2 regions of the Clostridium sp. MSTE9 genome follow, and region 2 is predicted to be linked to the other one. Evidence: riboswitches for the same ligand, from Rfam matches in the RefSeq annotation. Region 2 holds a riboswitch; the other holds the start of a gene.
The links. A riboswitch is a leader RNA that binds a small molecule or an ion and turns the genes downstream of it on or off. The one in region 2 is predicted to bind thiamine pyrophosphate.
Positions count from the first base shown of each region.

Region 1: it holds a riboswitch for thiamine pyrophosphate, as region 2 does, so the genes downstream of both, thiT (energy-coupled thiamine transporter ThiT) here and thiD (bifunctional hydroxymethylpyrimidine kinase/phosphomethylpyrimidine kinase) in region 2, are expected to answer to the same signal.

Region 1 is NZ_AKFU01000001.1:18,405-28,157, forward strand. It holds gene ilvB (biosynthetic-type acetolactate synthase large subunit) at 1-1,468, shown strand, start outside; gene ilvN (acetolactate synthase small subunit) at 1,485-1,988, shown strand; gene ilvC (ketol-acid reductoisomerase) at 2,057-3,064, shown strand; gene HMPREF1141_RS00110 (DUF975 family protein) at 3,443-4,201, shown strand; gene thiT (energy-coupled thiamine transporter ThiT) at 4,471-5,040, opposite strand; TPP riboswitch at 5,217-5,328, opposite strand; gene HMPREF1141_RS00120 (HAD hydrolase-like protein) at 5,353-6,015, opposite strand; gene HMPREF1141_RS00125 (thioesterase family protein) at 6,039-6,434, opposite strand; gene HMPREF1141_RS00130 (heparan-alpha-glucosaminide N-acetyltransferase domain-containing protein) at 6,652-7,437, shown strand; gene ychF (redox-regulated ATPase YchF) at 7,518-8,612, shown strand.
Region 2 is NZ_AKFU01000046.1:27,648-37,400, forward strand. It holds gene HMPREF1141_RS13660 (aspartate/glutamate racemase family protein) at 5-697, opposite strand; gene HMPREF1141_RS13665 (N-acetyltransferase) at 786-1,298, opposite strand; gene HMPREF1141_RS13670 (DUF4274 domain-containing protein) at 1,321-1,650, opposite strand; gene HMPREF1141_RS13675 (DUF4256 domain-containing protein) at 1,737-2,303, opposite strand; gene HMPREF1141_RS13680 (Vat family streptogramin A O-acetyltransferase) at 2,628-3,269, opposite strand; gene HMPREF1141_RS13685 (hypothetical protein) at 3,296-3,949, opposite strand; TPP riboswitch at 4,157-4,256, shown strand; TPP riboswitch at 4,306-4,405, shown strand; gene thiD (bifunctional hydroxymethylpyrimidine kinase/phosphomethylpyrimidine kinase) at 4,465-5,277, shown strand; gene thiC (phosphomethylpyrimidine synthase ThiC) at 5,278-6,591, shown strand; gene thiM (hydroxyethylthiazole kinase) at 6,611-7,444, shown strand; gene thiE (thiamine phosphate synthase) at 7,434-8,081, shown strand; gene HMPREF1141_RS13710 (GyrI-like domain-containing protein) at 8,169-8,621, opposite strand; gene HMPREF1141_RS13715 (Na+/H+ antiporter NhaC family protein) at 8,834-9,753, opposite strand, start outside.

The DNA of each region.
Region 1 (9,753 bases), on a different contig from region 2:
CGGTCATGCGGCAAGCGGCTATGCGCGTTCGAGCGGAAAGCCCGGGGTGTGTATCGCTACCTCCGGCCCCGGTGCGACGAACCTGATTACGGGCATCGCGACCGCCTATATGGATTCGGTGCCTCTGATCGCCATCACCGGGCAGGTTCGTTCCGAGCTGCTCGGCCGTGATGTGTTTCAGGAGGCCGATATTACCGGCGCCTGCGAGCCGTTCACGAAGCACAGCTATTTGGTAAAGGACACTGCCGATCTGCCGCGCGTGTTTAAGGAGGCGTTCCATATTGCTTCCACAGGCCGCCCGGGCCCGGTGTTGATCGATGTGCCGGTAGACGTGCAGCAAAACCAGATCAAAGAGTTCAAATACCCGCAGCACGCGGATATTATCGGATATAAGCCCCGCACGCAGGGACATGCCCTGCAGATCAAGCGCGCTGTCGAGGCGCTTGCCGGAGCGCAGAGGCCGCTGATTTGCTGCGGCGGCGGCGTGGTGCTGGCGGGCGCCAGAAAAGAGCTGATGGGCCTGGTGGAGAAAACGGGAATCCCTGTGGTTTCTACCATGATGGGCATCGGCGTGGTTCCGCTGGACAGCGATTCTTACCTGGGAATGGTCGGCTCGCACGGCAAGAAAAGCGCCAATCAGGCGCTGCTCTCTGCCGATGTGGTCATTCTCTGCGGCGCCAGAGTGGGCGACCGCGCGATTATCGCCCCCGAAATGCTGGGCAGCAAGTCGCAGATCATCCACATTGATGTGGATCCCGCGGAGATCGGCAAGAATATTACCGCGCATATCCCGATCGTTGGAGATATCCGCCTTGTGCTGAACAGCCTGGCAGATAAGGTGAGCAACGCGGCGCCGCAGGAGTGGCTGAACCGGGTTCAGGAGCTGCGGCAGGCGGATGTACCGCATGGGGAGCCTTCTCAGGATTATGTGGAGCCGCGCTCATTCATGCGCATGCTCTCTTCGATGATGAAAGACGACGCGATTCTGGTTGCGGATGTTGGCCAGAACCAAATCTGGTCCGTCAACAACTTCAATGTAAAGGAAGGGCGCTTTTTAACGTCCGGCGGCCTCGGCACCATGGGGTATTCGATCCCGGCGGCTATCGGCGCAAAGCTGGCAAAGCCCCGCCGTCAGGTTGTGGCGGTTTGCGGTGACGGCTCGTTCCAGATGTCGATGTGCGAGCTCGGCACGATCATGCAGAGCGGCGTTGGCGTCAAGATCATCGTTATGGTCAACGAGCACCTTGGCATGGTGCGCGAGATTCAGGATAAGCAGTACGGGGGAAGGCATATGGCCACCGAGCTGCACGGTAACCCCGATTTCGTGGCGCTGGCCAGGGCCTACGGAATCGAATCCGCTCAGGCGGAGAACAATCCCGAGGCGGAAGAGCTGGCCAGGAAAATGCTGGCATCCAATAAGCCGTATCTGCTTGTCTGCAAGGTTGATCCGACCTTGCCGTCGATTTGAAAGGGAGGGAGCCGAAATGAAATATACTCTCTCAGTTCTGGTAGAGAACCAGCCCGGCGTTCTGTCTAAGGTTTCAGGCCTGTTTTCCCGCCGCGCGTTCAACATTGACAGCCTGGCCGTGGGCGTGACGGAGGACCCCGCCATTTCCCGCATGACGATCGTCGTCAACGGCGACGAATATGTGATGGAACAGGTGGAAAAGCAGCTCAACAAGCTGATCCCCGTCATTAAGGTCAAGCGCCTCGACGACACCGGCCCGTTCATCAGCTGCGAGCTGGCGCTGATTAAAGTGAGCTGCACGCCGCAGTACCGCCCCGAAATCATTCAGATTGCGGAGCTGTTCCACGCGCGCGTGGTGGATGTATCCCTTACTTCGCTGACGATTCAGTTTGCGGATACCGCTGAAAAAATAGAAACCATGCTGACGCTGCTGAAGCCCTACGGTATTAAGGAAATCGCCCGCACGGGCACAGTCGCACTGGAGCAGGGGCCCCAGGTAACCAGAAAACAGAGCGTTTGAGCGGACTTGGCAAACGAAACTTGAACTCTGTCTTATAAATTTTATACCTGCTGAAGGAGGAACATGTTATGCCGAAGATTTATTATGAAGCCGATTGCGATATCAACGTACTCAAGGGGAAAACCGTAGCGATTATTGGCTATGGCAGCCAGGGCCATGCCCATGCTTTGAACCTGCATGACAGTGGAGTCGATGTTGTAGTAGGCCTTTATGAGGGCAGCAAGAGCGCAGAGCGCGCAAAGAAGGCGGGCCTGAAGGTTCTAACCGTACCGGAGGCTACCAAGGCTGCTGACATTATCATGATTCTGATCCCCGATGAGCGTCAGGCAGAGATGTACAAGAAGGACATTGAGCCGAACCTGACCGATGGCAAGGCCATTGCGTTTGCCCATGGCTTCAACATTCATTTTGGTCAGATCAAGCCCCCCAAGTTTGTGGATGTGTTCATGATCGCCCCGAAGGGCCCCGGACACACCGTTCGCAGCGAATTCCAGGAGGGCAAGGGTGTTCCCTGCCTCGTAGCGGTTGAGCAGGATTACACCGGCCATGCGCTTGATGTAGCATTGGCTTACGGTGCGGGCATCGGCGGCGCGCGTGCGGCTGTGATGGAGACCACCTTCCGTGTGGAAACTGAAACAGACCTGTTCGGCGAGCAGGTGGTTCTGTGCGGCGGCGTCTGCGCTCTGATGAAGGCCGGCTTTGAAACGCTGGTAGAAGCGGGCTATGCTCCTGAAAACGCATACTTTGAGTGCATTCACGAGATGAAGCTGATCGTCGATCTGATCTACAAGGGCGGTTTTGAGCTGATGAGATACTCCATTTCTGATACCGCGGAGTTCGGCGATTACGAATCCGGCAAGCGCCTGATTACGGACGACACGAAGAAAGAAATGAAACAGATCCTTTCTGAGATTCAGGACGGCACCTTTGCTGGCAAATGGATCGCGGAGAATAAGAATGGCCGTGCGCACTTTGGCGCGATGCGCCGCATTGAGTCCGAGCATCAGCTGGAATCCGTTGGTAAAGAGCTGCGCAAGATGTATTCCTGGAGCGAAGAGGACAAATACGCCGATTAATCCGGGCAGAACAATCTAATTAATAACGCAGTACAGTATCGGTAACAAGGGATCAGGCAGAGTCGGACAACACCGATCGCCTGATCCCTTATTGTTGCAATTTGGGCAGAAGAATCATACCATGAAAGAGCGGCGGTTGGCCGCCAGGGAAACAGAAGATTGCTATCTTAAGGAAGGAAGCTGTGGCGGTGTTAGGCGCCGCCGAATGGCAGAAGCATAAAATTCAAGCATGGCAGAGCGCCGGGCGCGCAAGGGCTGACAGGCTGGCCCTGCCTTTCAATGGAAAATTTATGATAGGCACTGTGGCCGCGTTTAGGCATAGTGGCCAAGGGCTGTATCGTATGATACAGAAAAGAGTGAAAGGGGTCTTACTAGAAAATGTGGAGCAGAGAGATTGTGAAGAGCAATGCGAAAGCGGCAATCCGGGGCGGAAAGTATTGGATGGCATTCCTGGTTTCTGCCGTGATTATGATCGCACCCTCGCTGATAGAATGGATTACCGGTTACGGTGAGGTCAACGATAAGTGGATCTCCGGACTGGAGAATGGTGTGCCTGAGGTTGCGCCCGGCGTGTTCATGGGGTATAATCTGGGTTTCTTGCTGCTGAATATCTTTATTCTTTTTCCGCTGATTGTGGGAGTGTACGGCTTTTTTGTACGCAACCGGTTTGACGCGGGGCAGTTTTCCGATGTGTTTTTGGGCTTTCGGAACGGGTATGGCAACGTGGTGCTCACCAGCTTTGTGACCAACCTGTTCATCGGCCTGTGGACACTGCTGCTGATTATCCCCGGCATTTACAAGGCGCTGCAGTACATCATGGTTCCGTTTCTGCTGTCTGACAATCCCCGGCTTTCGGGCCGGCGGGTACGGCAGATCAGCCGCCTGATGACCGATGGGGAAAAGGGTGCGATCCTTGTGCTGTCCCTTTCCTTTATCGGCTGGTTTTTAATCCCGATCGCTGTGTCGATCGTTCTGGAGATGGCTTCTGCGCCCATATTCTTAACGAATATTGTGGTTACATTGGGTTTGGCTCTGATTATGCCGTATTATTACGCAACGCTTGCAGAGCTGTATATTTTCCTGCGCGACCGTGCGATTCAGACCGGCATGGTGCAGCCCGAGGAGCTGGGCCTGTAACTCAGGCTTGCCGGGAAAGCGATATGTGCCTTGCCTTACACAGGTTTCGGCGGCTGATATGTATCAAAAAACGAAGGGAAAACCGCACTGCGGTTTTCCCCTTTTTGCCTCTGTACGGTGAACTATATTTGAAATAGGAGGAACATGAAATGGAAGAAGGCGTTCGGCTCACCTAATGTATTTTATGACAAGCCCCCGCATTTGTTGACAGGTCTGTCCCAACTTTGGCGACTTCTCCAAACAAGCCCTCCGGCCTTTGGTAAGAGCGCTTATGCCGCGTGAGCGGAGCGGTTTCCGGTGCGGTCGAGCACCTTGACCAGCGCGATGGTGACGACAGAGGTGATCACGAGTTCGGGCAGCATATAGCTTCCGTTATAAATCAGAGAATACAGCCACACAGGCGTTCCCTCGGGCGCATACTCGCCCCAGATCAGGATGCCGGAGGCAAAGCTGCACAGAAAGCGCAGGAATACGGCGATCGCCGCGCCGAATGCGATGCTGGCCGAACGGTTGCGGATCGGCTTGCCCCAGAACGCCGCGCTGCCCAGCACGGTAAAGGCCAGCACATAGTCGAGCAGTACCACCAAAGCGAACGCGGTAAGCGTTTTTGCGGGCGGGGCGTTGAACTGCAGCAGCATCTGCAGCAGGCTGTGAACAAAAGCGGTGCCGAGGCCCCATTTGACCCCGTGGCGGTAAGAAACCAGTACCAGGGGCGCCATGCTGGCCAGGGTGATCGAACCGCCCTGCGGCAGCTCGAATACCTTGATCATGCTCAGAACAGTGGAGAGCGCGATCATCAGCGCACATTCCACCAGAATGATGGTGTTGTTTTTTTTCATAAAAGATCCTTCCTCGCGCCGATTGATACCGGATCTTCCATCAAAACAGTGAAGGAGGATCGTTTCAGGCGCGTCCGCTGTTCCGGTAGCGGAAACCGAAAGTGTGAACTGCGATCTTTCCTGAAAAACATGCCGCACGCAAAAAGACGCATTGCGGGTAATACCACAATGCGTCTTGCTGTGCTGCAAAAGTTTCCTACGCTGGCATTATCCAGATCAGGTCAAAGGGACATAGGCGTCAATCCGCCTCATCTCAGCCGCGTATACGCAGCGCCCCGTATTCAGTTCCAATATCACTATATCCGTATCCGCTCAGTTTGTCAAGAGCAAGCGTTCCAGCTCTATAAAATCCGCGGCGAACCGCGCGCCGGAAAATTGCTCCTGCATCTCTTCGCGGGTGCCGTAGCCGTGCAGCATCCCGATAAAATCCGTGCCTGCCAGGCGTGCGCCTTCGGCGTCGAACTTCGTGTCGCCGATCATCACCGCGTTCTGCGGTTTGGCCGAGAACCGCTCCACGCACGAGGTGATCAGCTCTGCCTTTGAGCTGGCGCGCTCCTCGCTGCCGGCGGGGCCCGCGACAAAATCTACCAGCGGGGCCAGCTTAAAGATTTCTGCCACGCGGTTTGCCTGCGGCAGGGGCTTCGAGGTGGCGATGCAGAGCTTTGCTCCCGCGCCCCGCAGAGCGGAAAGCAGCTCGAAGGTATGCGGGTACACCGAGTTTTTGTAAAGGCCATCGGTTTCGTAAAGGCTGCGGTACAGCTTCACCGCCCGGTCGCTCACGTCGTCCGGCAGGCCGCAGGTCTGCGAAAAGCTTTGAAACAGCGGCGGGCCAATAAAGGTGCGCAGAATCTCCGGCGGCGGCTCTGGCACCCCCAGGCGCTGCATGGTTTCCTTTACACAGCTCAGGATGCCCGGGCCGGATTCGGTCAGGGTGCCGTCCAGATCAAATAAAACGATGGGGTAAACAGGTTTCATCGGGAGTTCCTTTCGTCAGAGGTTTATTGCTTGGCGCGTTCCGCTACTCTTTTCAGATAATTCTCACGCTTGATGCTGGCGCGCTCATGCGTGCAGGTAGAAATCAGGCCCACATTGTCAGATGCCTCTACCTCAAAGGTGAATTTGCGGCCGTCGCTTTCGATCAGCTTTGCCGTCAGGTGGATGGTAACACCCTCAACCGTGGGCGCCAGATGCTTGATATGCACTTCGGAACCTACCGAGGTGATCCCCTCCGGCAGATAGGTGTTCAGCATCCGGGCGCAAACGCCTTCCATCAGCGCAACCAGCCGGGGCGTGGCAAGCACGTCTACGCTGCCGCTGCCGAGTTTGGAGGCCAGATCGGCGGAGGTAACGGTATAATCCTGGGAAATCGTCTGTCCAATTTTCAGTTCATTCATTGTAATTCTTCCTTTCCTTCGATATAATAAAATAAAATGATATCTTTGGATACCGGCGCGGACTGACGCACCGGACAATTCAGGGCAAATCTGCCTGAGTCTAGTATAACACGGTACGGCTCTGGTTTGAAGCGGTAATTTTGCTTATGTTCCCGCAAAAATCCGGCAGATTTTGTATATTGACAACCACTTTTGGGATTCGGCGGGAGGAATCAACTTGAACGAAAGCACACAGTCCCCGGCGGCAGCTACGCGCCCCCGGCTTCACCTGATGGACGAGCTGCGCGGTTTTGCCGTGTTCTGCATGGTCTTTTACCACGCGTTTTACACCTTTGCCTTTCTGTACCAGATTTCATGGATGATGGTGCTATTCCGCTTTTTTACCCCGGCGGAGCCATTTTTTGCGGCGCTGTTTATTTTTATTTCGGGAATCTCTTCTCTGCTTTCGCGATCGAATCTGCGGCGGGGATTGCGGCTGTTTGCGGTCGCGCTTGTGGTTACGCTTGTCACCGTCCTCGTCACGCCCCAGTATGCCATCTGGTTCGGCATTCTGCATTTTCTGGCAGTGTGCATGATCCTGTACGGCCTTTTGGGACAATATCAGAAAAAAATCCCCTTTTCGTGGCTGCTGGTTCTGCTGTGCTTTGTTCTTTATTTCTTCACACGGCCCATCCCGTCGGGTTATTTGGGGTTCGGCCCGGTTTCGGTGATTCCTCTGCCGGAGGCGATTTACCATGTGAAGTGGCTGTTCCCGCTGGGCTTTTATGATTCCTCGTTCTCATCGTCGGATTATTTTCCGCTTTTGCCCTGGGGCTTTGTGTTTCTTGCGGGAACCATGGTGGGCAGGCCGGTGGCCGCGGGATTGGCCCCGAAATGGATGTACCGCAGCCGTGTTCCGTTCTTTTCGCAGATGGGCCGCTGGGCGCTGGTGATTTACATTGCGCATCAGCCGGTGATCTACGCTTTTGCGTGGCTGCTGGAGCGGCTGGGGCTGATTGGCTGAAAGAGCCTTGCGCGTATCGCGGAAAAAGAATATAATAAGAGTTAAATGTTTTATGCGAGAGAAAGAGGTTGATGAGTGAAATGAAGCTGGGAATCGTCGGGCTGCCTAACGTTGGAAAGAGCACGCTGTTCAATGCCATTACCAACGCCGGGGCGCAGTCCGCCAACTATCCTTTTTGCACTATAGAACCGAACGTCGGTGTGGTGGCCGTGCCGGACAAGCGTCTGGACAAGCTGGCCGAGATGTACCACCCCGAAAAATACACCCCCGCCACGATCGAGTTTGTCGATATTGCGGGTCTGGTGCGCGGCGCCTCTAAGGGGGAGGGCCTGGGCAACCAGTTTTTGGCGAATATCCGCGAGGTGGACGCGATCGTTCACGTTGTCCGCTGCTTTGAGGACGACGATATCATTCATGTCGACGGCAGCGTAGACCCCGCGCGCGACGTGGAGACGATCAATCTGGAGCTGATCCTCTCTGACATGGAGGTGCTCGACCGCCGGCTGGACAAAACCCGCAAGATGCTCAAGGCGGACAAGAAATACCAGACGGAATGCGAGTTCTTTGAGCGCGTGCGCGCCGAGCTGGACGCGGGCCATACCGCACGCAGCGTGGAATGCACCGAGGAAGAAGCGGAGCTTTTGGCTACGGTGTCTTTGCTGACGAACAAGCTGGTCATTTACGCGGCCAACATGAGCGACGCCGATTTTAAGGGCGGCGTGGAGAATAATCCGTATTTTGCTGTGATCGAGAAGCTGGCCAGGCAGGAGAATGCAGGCGTTCTGCCGATCTGTGCGGAGGTGGAAGCCGAAATTTCCGGCATGGAGCCGGAGGAAAAGCAGATGTTCCTGGAGGACATGGGCCTTTCGGAATCCGGTCTTGACCGTCTGATCCGCGAGTGCTACACTCTGCTCGGCCTAATTTCGTACCTGACCGCGGGCCCGCAGGAGGTGCGCGCCTGGACGATCAAAGAGGGGACGAAGGCTCCCCAGGCTGCCGGTAAAATCCACACCGATTTTGAGCGCGGCTTTATCCGCGCGGAGGTTGTTGCCTACGACGATCTGATGGCCTGCGGCACGATGGCGGCCGCGAAAGAAAAGGGCCTTGTCCGTTCCGAAGGCAAGGAGTATGTGATGAAGGACGGCGACGTGGTGCTGTTCCGCTTTAATGTATAAGTGATTTTTTCAGCCCTGCTCTTGGATTGGAGCGGGGCTTTTCTTTTTTTATCGGTGTTGGCCTGAAAGAGTGGGTTTTTCTTTGTGAGGTTTCACCGCAGTTTTTTGCTGGTGTGGAAGATTCGTTTTTACGGTTTGTTTTGAGAGAGAGGATTTATTTTTGCGGGTGCCCCCGCGTGGGTTTCTGCTGGCGCAGGGTTTGCCCCTCATGCCGGGGCGGGCACTTACTTTCGCAGCGAGGCGAAAGTAAGCAAAGGCTCGCCAAAGGGGAGAGTTTCGATTCTCTCCCCCTTGGAACCCCCTCTCAACGACCAAAGGCTCTGCCTTTGGAAACTGGGAGAGGCTCCCGCTCTGGTTCTGTTCCACGCACAGGCACGGCCTGCGCGTGAAGCGAGTGCGTAAGGAAAGCTTTCACGTCTGCAACTGGTACGGAAAGTGCTCTCAAGCCAACAAAAAAATGCGGCGAAGCCGCATTCCCCAGAACTGCGAGCTAACGAGAGCGCTCTGAAAATGCCCGCCGACGGACGAAGCGCTAAGCTTTTGATTTTCTGTTGCTAGGAGAGTGGGCATTTTCATTGGAGCGCCTTTTCAGTAGCTTTCGGCGTTGCATTCCGGAACTTGTTCCCCGAACGGATTCCAAAGGTGTCCTTTGGAAGGCCTTTGCTACCTTTCGTCCTTTCACGAAAGGTAGTGCCCGCGCCGGCATGAGGGGCAGGCCCGCGCAAGCGGAAATCCCATGCGGGGGGTACCCGCTAAAAATTTGTTCTTCACCCTCGGGTAAAAAGTTCATATGGAACAGGCAATCAACCCGCCCCGGCACGAGGGGCAGGCCTGCGTTAGAAGAATTCATACGGGGAATTTATAAAGACAAAAAATATTTATAAATAGAAGGTTGTTTCCGCGTGAGAACAACCAGCGCACGCGCGACGAATGGAGTGCGAAGCGGGAGGTTCTCTTCGAGCTGTCCCGTGACGTGCGTGCAGGCTCAGCCTGCAAAAGAAGCGCCGTCCCTCGGGGAGGGACGACGCTTTCGGCCAAGGGCCGGTCAGCCGCACAGGGGCGATTCGTGCGGCAGTTTTGTTCTTACAGACAACGGCGCGGCGGAGCCGGGACCACGGTGCCGGGGGAGGCCCGCGGTTTT
Region 2 (9,753 bases):
AAAATTATCTTTCGATGGACAGCATGGCGGCTTTTGACGCGTGAATTCTGGTCGTATCAAAAACAGGCAGGTCGGTATCCTGCTGCCGAATCAGCATCCCGATTTCCGTACAGCCGAGAATAACTCCTTCAGCGCCGCGCCTGGCAAGAGCCCTGATGATATCCCGATACTTTTCCTTTGAAATTTCCGAAATGATCCCCAAACATAATTCCTTATAAATGATATTGTTTACCGTTTCAATTTCCTGTTCATCCGGGATCAGAACAGTAATTCCCGCACGCGTCAGCTTTTCCTTATAAAAATCCTGTGTCATGGTATATTTGGTTCCAAGCAATGCGACCGTTGTAATGTTGCAGCGCTTTAATTCATCCGCTGTCGCTTCGGCGATATGTAGGATCGGGATGCCGATTTTGCTTTGAACCTGGGGCGCTACCTTGTGCATGGTATTGGTGCAGATCACAATAAAGTCTGCTCCGGCTTTTTCCAGGTTCCGGGCCGCCGCAGAGAGAATATCCGCGCTTTTATCCCAATCACCGTCCGCCTGGCACTTTTCGATTTCTGCAAAATCCACACTGTACAGCAGGATTTTTGCGGAATGCAGTCCGCCCAACTCTTGGTTTACGATTTCATTGATGACCTGATAATAAGTAACCGTGCTTTCCCAGCTCATCCCGCCAATCAGTCCGATCGTTTTCAAGATGATTCCCCCTTTGATCATATTTTATTGTCTCTGTTCCTACTGTCAACTCTTTGTGCCTTGGGTCAATACGCTCACCATTTTCTCGCTATACCTCAAAAAATTCCCTGGCATACGCCACGGTACCGTTCAGTTTACGCGGCTTACCCTGCAGGTCAAGCGCCATATAATTCTTACTTGGAACATCAAACGGCGCCTGGATGCCGTATTGTTCTGCCGGTACATATCCTGCTTTCGGATAATACTCTTCGCTGCCCAGAACTACCGAAAATCCGTAGCCCATCTGAGCGGCAATTTGATGCCCACGAGCCATGAGTGCTGTTCCGATCCCCTGGCGCTGATATTCCGGCAAAACGGAAAGCGGCGCCAAAGCCAGTTCCGTTTGATCGCCTATGCGGATTTTGGTAAATAGAATATGCGCAACAACCTCACCGTTTTCTTCGGCGACCAAAGAGAGCTCCGGTACGTATGCCGCGCTTTTTCGCAGCGCAACAACCAAATCCTGCTCGTTGCCGTCGCAACGTTCCGCTTTCTCAAACGCTTTCTGAACCACCTGATACACTTTTTCAGAATCACTTTTTTGTTCTTGACGAATGATCATTTTGCCCTCCTTAAACCGGGATTTATATGTCTGTCAAAAATACTTCCGGGATGTTTTTTCTAAGCTGATAACGTTGTACCTGTGACAGCGGAATTGTATAGTGGTGTTCTGACTTCTTGTATTTCCCGTTATCAATATCATCATACAGGTCACTGATAAAGCAAAACCATTCCTTTGTGCCGCCAATATTGTGGGCAAAGGTCTGAAAGTATCCAAAGCCATCCCCAAGATAGAAAACCTCTAATGCCAAAGCCAAATCGCAATTCTCATCCAGGAGCATTTGTTTCGGTACATCAAACCCATTATCCCAATTGTAATCTTGGAGTACGGCCTTCATCTTTTCATATGTCATATACTTCCCCTGTAAATTTCTATTTTGCTGAGTATTTTGTCAACAATACTTTTATACTTCTCCGTTCCTTTGTATCCTTATCAAATTCAGACCCTCAGCATGCCTCGAAAGCCCCGGGCGGCATAGTAAGATTCCGCCCCGTTGTGGTATACGAAGACGGTATCGTAGCGGCGGTCGCAAAAGAGGGCCCCGCCCAATTTCCGGATATCGGAGGGAGTTCTCACCCAGCTTGACGTTTTGGTATCAAAGCTTCCCAGTTTCTGCAGTTCCCGGTATTGTTCTTCCGTCAGTAACTCAATGCCCATAGCAGCCGCCATATCAACCGCGGTATTCTCCGGCCTGTGTTCTTTCCTCGATTCGAGCCCTTTGCGGTCATAGCAGACGCTTCTGCGGCCCTTTGGGCTTTCCGCCGCACAATCATAAAAAAGATATTCGCCCGTAGAACGATCGAACCCCACAACATCCGGTTCGCCGCTGGTTTTTTCCATTTCGTTCAGCGACCACAGCTTTTCCGCGTTGGCTTCCAATTTTGCCTGTATTTCATCCCATTCAATACCCGGATGCCGATTCCTGTTTTTCTCAAAGCGGGCCTTTAAGGTTTTGAGCAGCTCCTCACGCTGCTCGAGCGACAATTCCCGTTTTTCATTTTTCATATTGACATCTCCTAATCAAAATTTTCCGCTGCAATTCTGCCGCAATCGGTATCCTGGATTGTCAGTAATGATTTCCGGATTCAGGGCGGTATATTCGCTCTGCCTTTTTCAGGATGGCTATCGTATCGGACTTCACTCCTCGATGCCGAGAGCTTCTTCAATCAAGGCTTTGGACATATACATCTCTTTTCTTCTGTTCTTTAGGAGCGTGTGATGAAAGGTACCGTTCGAGAATTTTTCCCGTGCTTTTTCGCATTTGTGGATGATGGAAGATATGGTTCTGTGCGCCTCTGTCAATTCCGCTTTTGTGTATTTTCCGTCTGTTCACTGCTTTTCTATTGTCCGGATTTTCTCCAAATCCGCGCTGCACAGAATGTCCAGATGTTCAAAGATCTTTTCGGCGGGCCAGTTCCACCACTGCAATTGCAGCAGGTATTCGGTCAGATCGTCATCGAAACGCTTTCTGATAACCTTGCAGGGATTTCCCCCGGCAATGCAGTAGGCGGGGATGTCTTTCGCCACCACAGAATTTGCGGCAATGATGGCGCCGTCACCGATATGGACGCCGGGCATCACCGTAACATTCTGTCCGATCCATACATCGTTGCCCACTATGGTGTCGCCCTTAAAAGGAAGGTCATCCAAAGAGGGCATGGATTTTTCCCAGCCGCTGCCCATGATGTTGAATGGATAGGTGGTAACGCTGCACATCCGGTGGTTGGCGCCATTCATGACAAACTCGATGCCCTTGGCGATGGCACAGAATTTTCCGATGATGAGCTTGTCGCCCAGAAACTCATAATGATGGGTGACGTGCTCCTCAAAGCGCTCCGGGCCGTGGATGTCGTCGTAGTAGGTATAGTCGCCCACAAGAATATTGGGACGGGTGATGACATTCTTAATAAAGCAGACACTTTTGATCGCTTCGTTGGGGTAGATCGCATCAGGATTCGGGCCGTACTGCATCGAATCCCCTCCTTTCAAATTGGAAATTATAATGAAATCTTCCAATACACTCCGTTGGGCAGCTTAATGAGATAGCCGGAATGTTTTTCCTTTATCTTTCCAGTAGACAGATCTCTGATGATTACATTTTCATGGTATTCCGGGTCTTCATACCATTCGGAAAAATATAAGTCTTCTCCATCGCGGAACAATAAATCCTCGGTTTGTCCTATCTCTATTCTTTTATTTTCTGGCCAGACAATTTCAAAAATCTTATTGTTTGCATCTCGACAAAGCATAAGGGGCGAGACTTTTAATGCAAGATTGTAACAATTTTCTACAATTCCCAACGGCAGTTCTTTGATCATTTCAAGTTCCTGATTCTCCGGAAAATAGCGATACAGCTGTATTTTCTGTTTGAAAAAATCTACTCCTAAAAAGGATAGCTTTCCTTCATCCCAAACCGGCTGCTCGATATAGACGTTTTCTTTCAATTCGAATGGACTGTAAACCGTTCCCTCTGGATAATGAATCAAATGGCAGGTCATTCCAGAAAATATTTTTCCCGATTTCACAATTGCTTCAGCTTCATATAAATCACAAAAGTAATCTTTGCTCTCTTGGCAAGCATACCACTCTAGGGTACCATCTATCCGTTCAGGATATGATTCTGATATTCCCTCAATTTTTATGATATTCATCCGGTTTTCCCTTTCTAAATCCCAATTTCTCTGCGTATAGGTTCAGAATTTCCGCTTCTAATAAGCTCAGTTTACCACGGCAATCGGGTTTGGGCAATGGTGCAGCGTCCTCGGCCGGAGTACCGCTCTGACAAGGCCAATCTCAAAACGTGTTTTTTCGTTCGGTATTGACACAAAAGAAAATACGTGCTAAGTTATGAGTAATCGAATAGATTGCGGGGGGACTCTACGGAGTTGAGAAGGTTAAAACCTGACCCTTTGAACCTGTCAGTTAACACTGGCGCAGGGAAGCAAATGCAGAACGAATGAATCGGTGCTTTCCTCATAAGGGAAAGCACTTTTTTATTTAACAACTGAATCTGTTGCGGGGGGACTCTATGGAGTTGAGAAGGTTAAAACCTGACCCTTTGAACCTGTTAGTTAACACTGGCGTAGGGAAGCAAAACATCGATCGAAAGGATGCTTGCCATGGTCGGCGGCATCCTTTTTGTTTTGAGGAAAGAAAGGTGACCCATATGAAAAAGCTTTTGACCATAGCCGGTTCGGATTGCAGCGGCGGCGCGGGAATTCAGGCCGATCTGAAAACCTTTGCGGCGCACGGCACCTTCGGCATGAGCGTGATTGTCTCCGTGGTGGCGGAAAACACGTGCGAAGTTCTCGGTGTGCAGGACATCTCTCCCGACATGATCAAACAGCAGATCGACGCCGTGTTTCAGGACATCGGCACAGACGCGGTGAAAGTCGGTATGCTTTCCAAATCCGACTGCATGCTGGCTGTGGCGGAAAAGCTGCGCGAATACCGCCCGAACAATGTGGTGATCGACCCCGTGATGCTGGCCAAAAACGGCTGCCCCCTGATGCAGCCGGATTCGATGGATACGCTGATCCACGAAATCGTGCCGCTGGCCGATCTGCTCACTCCCAATATTCCCGAGGCGGAGACCATTACCGGCCTTGCAATTCACTCGCCGGAGGATATGGAGCGCGCTGCGAAGAAAATCCACGCCATGGGGGCGAGGGGGGTTCTGGTAAAAGGCGGCCACGCCGACGGCGATGCGCTGGATATCCTGTTCGACGGCGAGCGCTTTTACCGGTTCAGCGAAACGCGAATCCAGACCAAAAACACACACGGCACGGGCTGTACGTATTCCTCTGCCATCGCCTGCAATCTGGCGCTGGGCTGTTCCATGGAGGAAGCGGTGCGCAAAGCAAAGGCGTACGTTACCACCGCGATCCGTCATTCGCTCGCGATTGGTAAGGGCTGCGGCCCCACGCATCATTTTTACGATCTTTATCAGAACGGATTACAGGAAAGAGAGGGCAAATGAATGGAATTTCAAACACAGATGGACGCTGCCCGTAAAGGGATTGTCACAAAAGAACTGCGTCAGGTAGCGCAGGAAGAAGCTATCGCGGAGCAGGAGCTGCTGGAGCTGGTGGCCGGCGGACAGGTCGTCATCCCGGCCAATGTGCGGCATACGGTGCTTCATCCGCACGGCGTGGGGAAGGGGCTCCGCACGAAAATCAACGTAAACCTCGGTGTTTCCGGCGACTGTGTGGATTACCGGGTCGAGATGGAAAAGGTTCGCCTTGCCGAGCGCTTCGGGGCCGAAGCCATCATGGATTTGAGCAACTACGGCAAGACGCATACCTTCCGGCAAAAGCTGATCGAAACCTCTCCCGCCATGATCGGTACCGTACCGGTTTACGATGCGGTGGGGTATCTGGAAAAGGATTTAAAAGAGATTACGGCGCAGGATTTTCTGAAGGTGGTGCGCGCCCACGCGGAAGAGGGTGTGGATTTCATGACGATTCACGCCGGGCTCAATCGCCGCGCCGTAGAGATTTTCATGCGGGAGCGGCGTCAGATGAACATCGTTTCGCGCGGCGGCTCGTTGCTGTTCGCGTGGATGAAGATGACCGGGAACGAAAACCCGTTCTACGAGCATTACGACGAGCTGCTCGAAATTCTGCACGAATTCGACGTCACGATCAGCCTTGGCGACGCCCTGCGCCCTGGCAGCATTGCGGACGCGACAGACGCCTCTCAGATCGCCGAGTTGACGGAGCTTGGGAATCTGACCAAGCGCGCATGGGAGCGCGGCGTACAGGTTCTGGTGGAGGGCCCCGGCCACATGGCGATGGATGAAATTGCCGCCAATATGAAGCTCGAAAAGCGGCTGTGTCACGGCGCGCCGTTTTATGTGCTTGGACCTCTGGTCACGGATATTGCCCCCGGGTACGACCATATCACCTCCGCGATCGGCGGGGCGATTGCTGCAGCAAACGGAGCGGATTTCCTCTGCTATGTCACTCCTGCAGAACACCTGCGCCTGCCCGATCTGTCCGACGTGAAGGAGGGGATCATTGCGTCAAAAATCGCGGCCCACGCGGCGGATATCGCCAAAGGAATCAAACATGCGCGCGAGGCGGATTACCGCATCAGCGAAGCCAGAAGGCGGCTGGACTGGGAAGAAACCTTTGCGCTCGCGCTCGACGGGGAAAAGGCAAGAACATACTTTGAAAGTGTTCCGCCGGAGGATCAGCACAGCTGCTCCATGTGCGGGAAAATGTGCGCCGTACGCACCATGAACCGGATTCTCGAAGGGCTCGACGTCGAACTGATGCCCGAGCGCAAATAAACGAAAGGGGAGAGATGGCATGACTCAAAAAAAATGGCTAGAGCAAATCGGCGGAATTTTAGAAAAAGTTCGCTCGAAAAAGCCTCTGGTTCACCACATTACCAATTATGTTACCGTCAATGACTGCGCCAACATCACGCTGGCGATTGGGGCCTCGCCCATCATGGCCGACGATATCGGCGAAGCGGCGGATATCACCGCGATTTCCTCCGCGCTGGTGCTGAATATCGGCACGCTGAATGAAAGAACGATCGAGTCGATGCTTGCGGCTGGGAAACAGGCAAATAAAACTCGAATCCCCGTTGTGTTTGATCCGGTCGGCGCGGGGGCCTCCGAGCTGCGCAACCGAACGACCAGACGGATTCTGGAAGAAGTGAAGATCAGCGTGCTGCGCGGGAATCTCTCCGAAGTCCGGTTTGTGGCCGGTCTTGACTCCCGGACAAAGGGCGTGGATGTCTCGGAGGAGGACAGCCGCGGTGGACTGCAGGCCGCGCGCGATACCGCACAGGAGGTATCGAAGCGCCTTGGCTGCGTTACGGCAGTAACCGGCGCCATCGACATTGTAACGGACGGAACCCGCACGCTGTATTTGAAGAACGGCGTTCCGGCGCTTTCCGGCGTGACGGGAACCGGCTGCATGTGCAGCTCTCTCGTCGGTTCGTTCTGCGGCGCCACAGACGATTTCCTCTCCGCCGCCGCGGGAGGAATCCTCTGCATGAGCATCGCGGGGGAGCTCGCGGTTGAGCGGGCGAAAGAGCTCGGCAGCGGCAGTTTTCGCGTTGCGCTGGTCGATGCAGTCAGCCGCATGAGCGCCGAAATTCTGGAAGAGAGGGCGAAGCTCGATGAAGCCTGATTTTGATCTCAGCTTGTACCTGGTTACCGACCGCGATCTGATGAGCACGACGACGCTCGAGCAGGCTGTGGAACAGGCGATAAAAGGAGGGATCACGCTGGTGCAGCTGCGCGAAAAGGATGCTTCTTCTCTCGACTTTTACCGCACGGCACTCGGTGTGAAGCGGATGACCGATGCAAAGGGGATACCCCTCATTATTAACGACAGGGTGGACATTGCCCTTGCCGTAGACGCCGCGGGGGTCCATGTCGGGCAGGAGGACTTGCCCGCGAAAACGGTTCGCGCCATCCTCGGGGAGGATAAGCTTCTCGGCGTTTCTGTCTCCACAGTGGAGGAGGCTCTTCAGGCCGAACGCGACGGTGCGGACTATCTTGGCGTCGGCGCCATGTTTGCCACCGGCACCAAGACGGACGCACAGCTCGTCTCCATGGAAGAACTGAGAAAAATCCGTTCCGCCGTGAGTATTCCAATTGTTGTGATCGGCGGCATCAACGCAAAGACCATTCCCTTGTTCCGGGGGAGCGGTATAGACGGTGTTGCTGTTGTTTCGGCAATCATCGCTGCCCAGGATATCGCTGCCGCGGCCCGCAGCCTGAAAGACCTGCTGGAGCAGCAGAAACCCGCTTGCCGGGAGTAAACATACTTCGAAAGAAATACAGCAGACCCGTCCGCAAAAAAGCTGCGGACGGGTCTGCTGATGGATGATTTGTGAGGAAAGATGCGCTCACACCGGGACGCAGATTTCACACAGATGCTTTTGCAGCATTGCCGGCACGTATCTCTCCAGAATCGGCCGGGAGGGGTCTAAAGTCAGCCCATCGACGGCAAGCTGCGGAAAGATGTCGTTCCACGCTTTTTGAACCGCCTCTGCGGTGTGGGGGATGGAAAAGACCGCGTATTTGCCGCCCGGCAGGGAGAGTTCAGTAACAGCCGTGTCCGTTTGGAGATAGTCGTCAGAAACCAGAATGCAAACGTCGTAGCGGCAGCGTTCCGGCGGTGTGGTCTGGGGATGATCCTGTGAAATTCCCAGAATGACTGCCGAGTCGGTGAACAGGTCGTTGGCCCTGACCCATTCCTTGAATGTTTCCATCAGCACGTGACTGCCGGGGCCATACGAGCCGGTACGCCGCATCGACATGGCCCGGCCTGCCGTCATCTCTTCTATTTGATAGGTCATAAAAATCCCTCCTGATTGATGAACTATCCGCACCATAACACGCTTTAAAATCTTTTTCAAGAATTCTTTTAAAACCGTTCAGGATTACGGCAGTTCAAATTCAGTTTCTCTTTACCCTTCGAGGGGAAAAAGGATTGCTTCAAAGGAACTTTTCTGTAACAGAAAGAGCGCCGTGGAAATTTCCACGGCGCTCTGTTTGTTTGGAATTCCGATCACATCAAGAGGGGAGCAACGATTGCCAAAATAAAGATCGGAATATCGGATGCAATAAAGGTTGGTACGCACGTATCCCAAATGTGGTCGTGCTGTCCGTCCGCGTTGAGTCCGGCCGTCGGTCCGAGTGTGGTATCGGAAACAGGGGAGCCGGTATCGCCGATGGTAGCAGCCGCAGCAATCAGGAGCGTGGTTGCGCCGACGCTGAAGCCCAGCTGTGCGCAAAGCGGTACATACAGAACCGCCAGAACAGGAACGGTACCGAAAGAAGTACCGGTGCCCATTACGATGAACAGACCAACGAGCATCATGATGAACGCGCCGAGCAGCTTGCTGCCGCCGATGAAGCCCAAAGAGCTCTGGATCAGCTGATCAACACCGCCGCTGTCGCGGAGAACGGCGCTGAAGCCATTGGAAGCCAGCATAACGAATGCGATGAAGCCCATGAGCTGAACGCCTTCGTCAATGATCTTATCCATGTCGGACCATTTGACTGCCTTGGTGATGAACATAATGGCCAAACCGATCAAAGCGCCCAGCGGCAGGGAACCCCAAACCAGCTGAATCACCAGGGTAACAACCGCAGCGATAACCGCAGACCAGTGCTTAAAGGTCATGGTGGTGTCAACGGTATCCAGATCAACCGCGAAGCCTTCCACGTTCTTGTACTCTCTGGGTTTGCGATACAGGAACAGAACGACCAGAACAAAGCCGATCAGCATTGCAACGCCAAGGGGCCAGGTGTAACGCCAAACATCCATTTTGTCGATTTCCATGCCGTTTTTGGTCATGTTGTTCGAAATGATGCCGTGGTAAATCAAACCGAATCCGGCAGGGATGGCAACATAAGGAGCACGCAGACCAAACGCAAGGGCGCAGGCCACAGCTCTTCTGTCGATCTTCATCCTGTTCATGACGA